Fodinicola acaciae: one gene and its partner. The protein of the gene in region 2 interacts with the protein of the main gene of each other region in a pairwise test. Links are inferred from orthologs where the notes say so. Each region holds a gene or a part of one and is shown on either strand. Other genes may lie near its edges.

Evidence for each region.
Region 1: the proteins of GNX95_RS19700 (region 2) and GNX95_RS00215 interact in binary tests that used the Escherichia coli proteins (3 or more experiments, as listed by UniProt). The link is inferred for Fodinicola acaciae from one-to-one orthologs.

What each region holds. Positions count from the first base shown.
Region 1 is NZ_WOTN01000001.1:48,720-52,112, forward strand. The notes cover bases 1-3,148. They hold GNX95_RS00215 (sensor histidine kinase), read left to right. Parts: upstream 1-388; coding sequence 389-2,908; downstream 2,909-3,148. Other genes in these bases: kdpA (potassium-transporting ATPase subunit KdpA), read right to left, coding at 1-31; kdpF (K(+)-transporting ATPase subunit F), read right to left, coding at 31-129; GNX95_RS00220 (OB-fold nucleic acid binding domain-containing protein), read left to right, coding at 2,961-3,148. Outside these bases: more of GNX95_RS00220, read left to right, coding at 3,149-3,332; GNX95_RS00225 (DUF3159 domain-containing protein), read left to right, coding at 3,329-3,393. UniProt on the Escherichia coli protein: Member of the two-component regulatory system KdpD/KdpE involved in the regulation of the kdp operon. KdpD may function as a membrane-associated protein kinase that phosphorylates KdpE in response to environmental signals.
Region 2 is NZ_WOTN01000002.1:923,200-926,579, forward strand. The notes cover bases 264-3,201. They hold GNX95_RS19700 (response regulator), read right to left. Parts: upstream 2,101-3,201; coding sequence 1,426-2,100; downstream 264-1,425. Other genes in these bases: secA (preprotein translocase subunit SecA), read left to right, coding at 264-1,356; GNX95_RS19705 (DUF3159 domain-containing protein), read left to right, coding at 2,200-2,847; GNX95_RS19710 (Rv3235 family protein), read right to left, coding at 2,833-3,201. Outside these bases: more of secA, read left to right, coding at 1-263; more of GNX95_RS19710, read right to left, coding at 3,202-3,380. UniProt on the Escherichia coli protein: Member of the two-component regulatory system KdpD/KdpE involved in the regulation of the kdp operon.

The sequences.
Region 1 (3,393 bases), on a different replicon or contig from region 2:
CCAGCACGATGACCTGCAGCCAGCCGGCCATCAGAACTTCTCCGGAAACAGCAGCGCCACGATCAGATAACCGGTCAGCACGACGGCGACCGCCAGGCCGACGAGGTTGGCCACGAGTTGTACGGTCACAGCCGCTCGACTCCTCTCGCCACCAGGGCGATCAGGGCGAACACCGCGACGGTGAGCACCACGAAGATCAGGTCGCTCATCAGCGACCGACCCCCTTTCCAGAAGAAATTCCGACAGTGCCGACGTTAGAAAGCACCGGCGGGCGCGTACGGCTCGTTGACGGCTCCCATACGCCGCTCCAGACCGCGTTAACGTGTTCTTGACGGGGGCTGTGACGGGCCTCGCTAGCGGAGCCGGCCGGGCGCGGCACACTGATGGCATGGCGCGCGGTCAGTTGCGGATCTACCTCGGTGCGGCACCCGGGGTCGGCAAGACGTACGCGATGTTGGGGGAGGCCAGGCGGCGTCTGGACCGCGGCACCGACGTCGTGGTCGGCTTCGTGGAGACGCACGGCCGCCAGCTCACCGCCGAGCGGTTGACCGGCCTGGAAACCGTCCGGCGCCGGACAGTCCACTACAAGGGCGCGTCATTCGAGGAGATGGACGTTGACGCGATCTTGACGCGGCGACCGGCGGTCGCGATCGTCGACGAGCTGGCGCATACGAACGTGCCAGGCATGCGCAACGAAAAGCGCTGGCAGGACGTCGAGGAGCTGCTGGACGCCGGAATAGAGGTGCTGACGACCGTCAACGTCCAACATCTGGAAAGCCTGAACGACGTCGTCGAGCAGATAACCGGTGTGCCGCAGCGCGAAACCGTGCCGGACGAGGTCGTACGCAAGGCAGACCAGATCGAGCTGGTCGACATGGCGCCGGAGGCGCTGCGGAAACGAATGGCGCACGGCAACATCTATCCGGCCGAGCGGGTCGACGCGGCGCTGTCCAACTATTTCCGCGTCGGCAACCTGACCGCGTTACGCGAGCTCGCGTTGTTGTGGGTCGCCGACCGCGTCGACGAGGTGCTCAACCGCTACAAGGCCGAGCACGACATCCGGCGTGTGTGGGAAGCGCGTGAGCGAGTCGTGGTGGCGCTGACCGGCGGCCCGGAGGGGGAGACGCTGATACGCCGTGCGGCCCGGATCGCCGCGCGATCGGCCGGTGGCGAGGTGCTGGCCGTACACGTGCTGCGCAGCGACGGCCTGACCGGCGCGTCGCCGGCCAAGCTGCGACGGCAGCGCGAACTCGTCGAAAGTGTCGGTGGCAGCTTCCACACTGTGGTGGGGGATGACGTTCCAGCGGCCCTGCTGGACTTCGCGAGGGGGGTGAACGCGACGCAGCTGGTCCTGGGTACGAGCCGGCGCTCGCGGCTCGCGCGTGCCTTCGCCGAAGGCATCGGCGCGACCGTCACCGCCGCCTCCGGCGACATCGACGTACACATGGTGACGCACGCCGAGTCCGGCGGCTGGCGGCGCCGGCTGCCCCGGCTGACCGGTGGCCTCAACTGGCGTCGCCGGGTCGCCGCGCTGGTGGTGGCCGCCGTCGGCCTGCCGTTGCTCACCGAGCTGTTGCTGGCCTTCGGCGACGAGGTGACCAGCGCCAGCGTGCTGCTGTTGTTCCTGATCCTGGTCGTCGGTGTGGCGCTGATCGGTGGCCTCTATCCGGCGCTGATCGCCGCGGTCGCCGGTGGCCTGATCGTCAACTGGTTCTTCGTACCGCCGGTCGGCACGTTCACCATCGCCGAGCGCAACAACGTGGTCGCACTGTTGGTGTACGTGCTGGTGGCGGTCGCGGTGGCGACCGTCGTGGACCGGTCGGCGCGGCGAGCGACCCAGGCCGCTCGCGGCCGCGCCGAGACCGCGATGCTCGCCTCGCTGTCGCGCAGCGTGCTGGCCGGCAACCGTGGCGTACCAAGCCTGCTGGAGCAGATCAGGGAAGCGTTCGCGCTGACCTCGGTGACGATGCTGGAGCGCGACGGCGAGCGGTGGGCGGTCGCCGGGTTCGCCGGGCCCAACCCGTGCGAGAAAGGTGGTCAGGCCGACGAGGACATCCCGGTCACCGACGACCTGCGGCTGCTGCTGTGCGGCCGGGCACTGGCCGCCGCCGACCGGCGCGTACTCGTCTCCTTCGCCGAGCAGGCGGCGGTGGCGCTGCAGCGCGCGAGGCTGCTCCGGCAGGCGGCCGAGGCGGAGAAACTGGCCGAGGCCAACAGGATGCGCACGGCGCTGCTGGCGGCGGTCAGCCATGACCTGCGTACGCCGCTGGCCTCCATCAAGGCGGCCATCGCCGGCCTGCGCGCCGAGGACATCGAGCTGGACGAGACCGACCGCAAGGAGCTGCTGGCCGCCGTCGACGAGTCGGCCGACCAGCTGACCTCGCTGGTGGCCAACCTGCTCGACATGAGCCGGCTGCACACCGGCACGGTGGCGCCGACCAGCCAGCCGGTCGGCTACGACGAGGTGGTCGCGCGAGCGCTTCGCGGTCTGGAGAAGGCCGAGCTGGCGCGGATCGAGGTGGACGTGCCGGACACCCTGCCGTCCGTACGAGCCGACCCCGGTTTGCTCGAGCGCGTGGTGGCCAACGTGGTGTCCAACGCCGTACGACATGCGCCGACCGGTCCGGTGAAGGTGTCGGCCAGCGTCCACCTCGACCAGATCGAGCTGCGCGTCATCGACCGCGGTCCCGGCATCCGGCCGGACGACCGGGAGAAGGTTTTCGCGCCGTTCCAGCGGCTCGGCGACCGCGACACCGGCACCGGTGTGGGGCTCGGTCTCGCGGTGGCGCGCGGTTTCACCGAGGCGATGGGTGGCACGCTCACTCCGGAGGACACTCCCGGTGGCGGCGTGACGATGGTCATCGCTCTTCCGGCGGATTCGACAACCGCACCGGCCGTCGTACCCTGATGGCATCAGCCGGTGTGCGTGGCACTGGCGTCAGCAGGGGACGGGATTCGCTATGGGCGGTCAGGGTTTGAAAGGCCTGCTCAGGAGGTTGACGGCGCCGGAGGAGGAGCTGGAGGCCGAGGATCTGCAGCGGGCCTGCGAGCAGACTGGCGCCACCCCGGTCGGCAACTGTTCGCGCGGCAGGCCGGTGACCGTTTCCGGCCGGCTGCGTTCCGTGCAGTACTGTCCGCGTAGCAACCTTCCGACGCTGGAGGCGGAGCTGTTCGACGGCACCGGCACGGTGTTGTTGGTGTGGCTCGGCCGGCGCAGCATCGTCGGCATCGAGCCGGGCCGGCCGATCCGGGCCAGCGGACGCCTGTCGGTGCGGGACGAGCGCAAGGTGATCTACAACCCCGAATACGAGCTGGAGCCGGCGATCAAGTGACATCAGGCGAGTCCAGGCTGGAGAAGCCGACCACGACCTCCGAGCCGGGCTCGGATCCGAA
Region 2 (3,380 bases):
GCCGGTCGTGGCACCGACATCCTGCTCGGCGGCAACGCCGAGGCGCTGGCCGACGCCGAGCTGCGCAACCGCGGCATCGACCGCGACTCGGACAACTACGACGAGGCGTGGGAGAAGGCGCTCCGGCGGGCCAAGAAGGAGGTCACGCTGGAGGCCGAGGAGGTGCTCGAGGCCGGCGGCCTGTACGTGTTGGGCACCGAGCGGCACGAGTCGCGGCGGATCGACAACCAGCTGCGCGGCCGGTCCGGCCGGCAGGGCGATCCCGGCGAGTCGCGGTTCTATCTGTCGCTCGGCGACGACCTGATGCAGCGCTTCAACGCCAACGCGGTCGAGGCGATCATGGAGCGGTTCAACATCCCCGAGGACGTGCCGATCGAGTCCAAGCTGGTCACCCGGCAGATCCTGTCCGCGCAGACGCAGATCGAGCAGCAGAACGCGGAAATCCGCAAGAACGTCCTGAAGTACGACGAGGTGCTCAACAAGCAGCGCAAGGTCGTCTACGCCGAGCGTAAGAAGGTGCTCGACGGCGAAGACCTGCACGAGCAGATCCGCGGCATGATCGACGACGTCATCGAGGCGTACATCGTCGGCGCCACCAGCGAGGGCTATGCCGAGGACTGGGACATGGACGCGCTGCTCACCGCGCTGAAGCAGCTCTATCCGATGTCGGTCACGCTTGAGCAGCTGGAGGAGGAGGCCGGCGGTCCGGAGGCGCTGGACGCCGAGTTCCTGACCGCGCGCATCCGCGAGGACGCGCAGGCCGCGTACGACCGGCGCGAGGCGCAGATCGGCGAGGAGCCGATGCGTGAGCTGGAGCGCCAGGTGCTGCTGTCGGTCTTCGACCGCAAGTGGCGCGAGCACCTGTACGAGATGGACTACCTGCAGGAAGGCATCGGCCTGCGGGCGTACGCGCAGCGCGACCCGCTGGTGGAATACCAGCGCGAGGCCTTCGACATGTTCGCGACCATGATGGACGGGATCAAGGAGGACGCGGTCGGCTTCCTGTTCAACGTCGAGGTCCAGGTGCAGCAGGACGAGGCGGAGGCCGAGGACCGCAGCGAGGCCGGCCGGATCGAGGCGCTGAAGAACATCGCCGCGCCGCGGACGCCGCAGCGGCTGGAATACTCCGCGCCGACGCTGGACTCCGAGGCGCCGACGCAGATCATGCCGGTCATCCAGGACGAGCCGGCGGCCGGCGCACGCCGCAGCGGGCCGCGGTCGACGGTCGCGTCCGGGGGCAAGCAGGTCGCTCCCGGCCAGAAGGTCACCGGCAAGCAGACGCCGCGCAACGCCCCCTGTCCTTGTGGCTCCGGCAAGAAATACAAGCGCTGCCACGGCGCGACCGAGGCCAGCTGACCGTACGCGACCGTTGTCCGCATGGCCACCATGCGTGCGTCCAGTGCACGCATGGTGGCCATGCGGCCATCAGCTCTCGAAGCGATAGCCGAGGCCCGGCTCGGTGACGAAATAGCGCGGATGCGTGTGGTCGGGCTCGAGTTTTCGGCGCAGCTGGGCCAGATAGACGCGCAGGTAGTTGGTCTCGGTGCCGTACTGGGGACCCCAGACCTCGCGCAGAAGCTGCCGCTGGCCGACGAGTTTTCCCCGGTGGCGCACCAAAGTCGTGAGGATGTGCCACTCGGTCGGGGTCAGCCGCACCTCGCCGGCCGCGGTCGTCACGCGTTTCGCGGCCAGATCGATGGTGAAATGCGGCGTGGTGATGACTGGGGTTTCCTCGCCGGCCGCGCCGCGGCGTAGTGCGGCTCGCATTCGCGCCAGCAGCTCGTCCATGCCGAAGGGCTTGGTGACGTAGTCGTCGGCGCCGGCGTCCAGCGCGGACACCTTCTCGGCCTGCTCGGTGCGCGCCGAGAGCACGATGATCGGCACCGTCGTCCAGCCGCGCAGGCCGCGTACGACGTCGACGCCGTCGATGTCCGGCAGGCCGAGGTCGACGATCACCAGGTCCGGCTGCCGCTTCGCGGCCAGGTCGAGCGCGGTGCGGCCGTCCTCGGCGACCTGCACCTCGTAGCCGCGGGCCTTCAGGTTGACCCGCAGCGCGCGGCGCAGCTGCACCTCGTCGTCCACGACCAGCACCGTGTCCATGCCAGCCATTGTGCGCGTCACCAGAGCAAACGGCGCCAGTGGCCATCATCACCAGGGGCCCGGCGTACGCGCGGGCGCCGGTTAGGGCAGGCTTAGTTGGTGGCTACGGGTACGGAGCGGGACAACGAGTCGCTGGTGTCGCTCCTCGGAGGTCGTACGGCGTCGATCGACGCGACACTGCCGGTCGTCGCGTTCGTCGTCGGCTGGCTCGCCGGTGGCCGCTCGGTGTGGGTCGGCGCGATCGTGGCGATCGCCGTCGGCGTCGCCGTCGCGGTCTTCCGGCTGGCTCGCGGCAAGCGCCCGCGCGCCGTGCTGATCGGCCTGCTCGGCGTCTGCGTCGCCGCGCTTATCGCGCTCTACACCGGCCGTGCGGCCGACTTTTTCCTGCTGCAGCTGGCATCCAACGCGGCGAGCGCGCTCGTCTGGATCATCAGCATCGTGCTGCGCTGGCCGCTGCTCGGCGTGATCATCGGCTTCGTCCTCGGCCAGAAGACCAGGTGGCGCAAGGACCGTGCGCTGGTGCGCGCGTACTCGCTGGCGTCGTGGATCTGGGTCCTGCAGTATGCGTTGCGCGTCGCCGTCTTCGGTGTCCTCTATTACGCGAACGCCGTTGTCGCGCTCGGTGTCGCGAGGGTGGCGATGAGCTGGCCGCTGGTGGTGCTGTGCCTGGTGGTCAGCGGCTGGGTGCTGGCCAGGTCGCTGCCGGCCGGACATCCCGGCTTTCGGCGGCCACTAGATGAGCTGTAGGTAGGTGCAGCGCCAGCGGCCGTCGTAGCCTTCCAGGCGCAGTGCGATCGCGCGACTGCGGCCGTGATGCGTCACCACGGCGCAGGCCTCGGCGACGCCGTCGGCCGGCTCGTCGACCCGTACGGTGCTGACCTGTCCTGGCACGCGACTCTGTCGTGGCTGTCCCGGCACCGGTGCGGCCGAGGTGGCCGCGAGGCGGGTCAGCAGCGCGGCGTAGACGCGCTCGGAGGTCACCGGCATCAGCTGCTGGACCGGCCGGCGGCCGGCCATCACCTCGACGATGGCCTGGGTCAGCCGCTTGGCGACCGTACGCGGACACGGCAGTTGCCGTCGCGGTGTCGGTTGCGGCGCGAAGACCGGATCCTGCTTTGGCGTGGTCCGCGGCTCGTCGGTCTCGAACGGCAGGGGATCGGCGTACGCCTCGATCGGCGGCGCCGGCCGTCCGACCAGGCGCAGGTGGCGTTCTTCGAGGTGCTCGACCGGAGAATATGGCGGCTCGGTGCACGGCGCTCTGCGCACCTCGATGCGGCGCC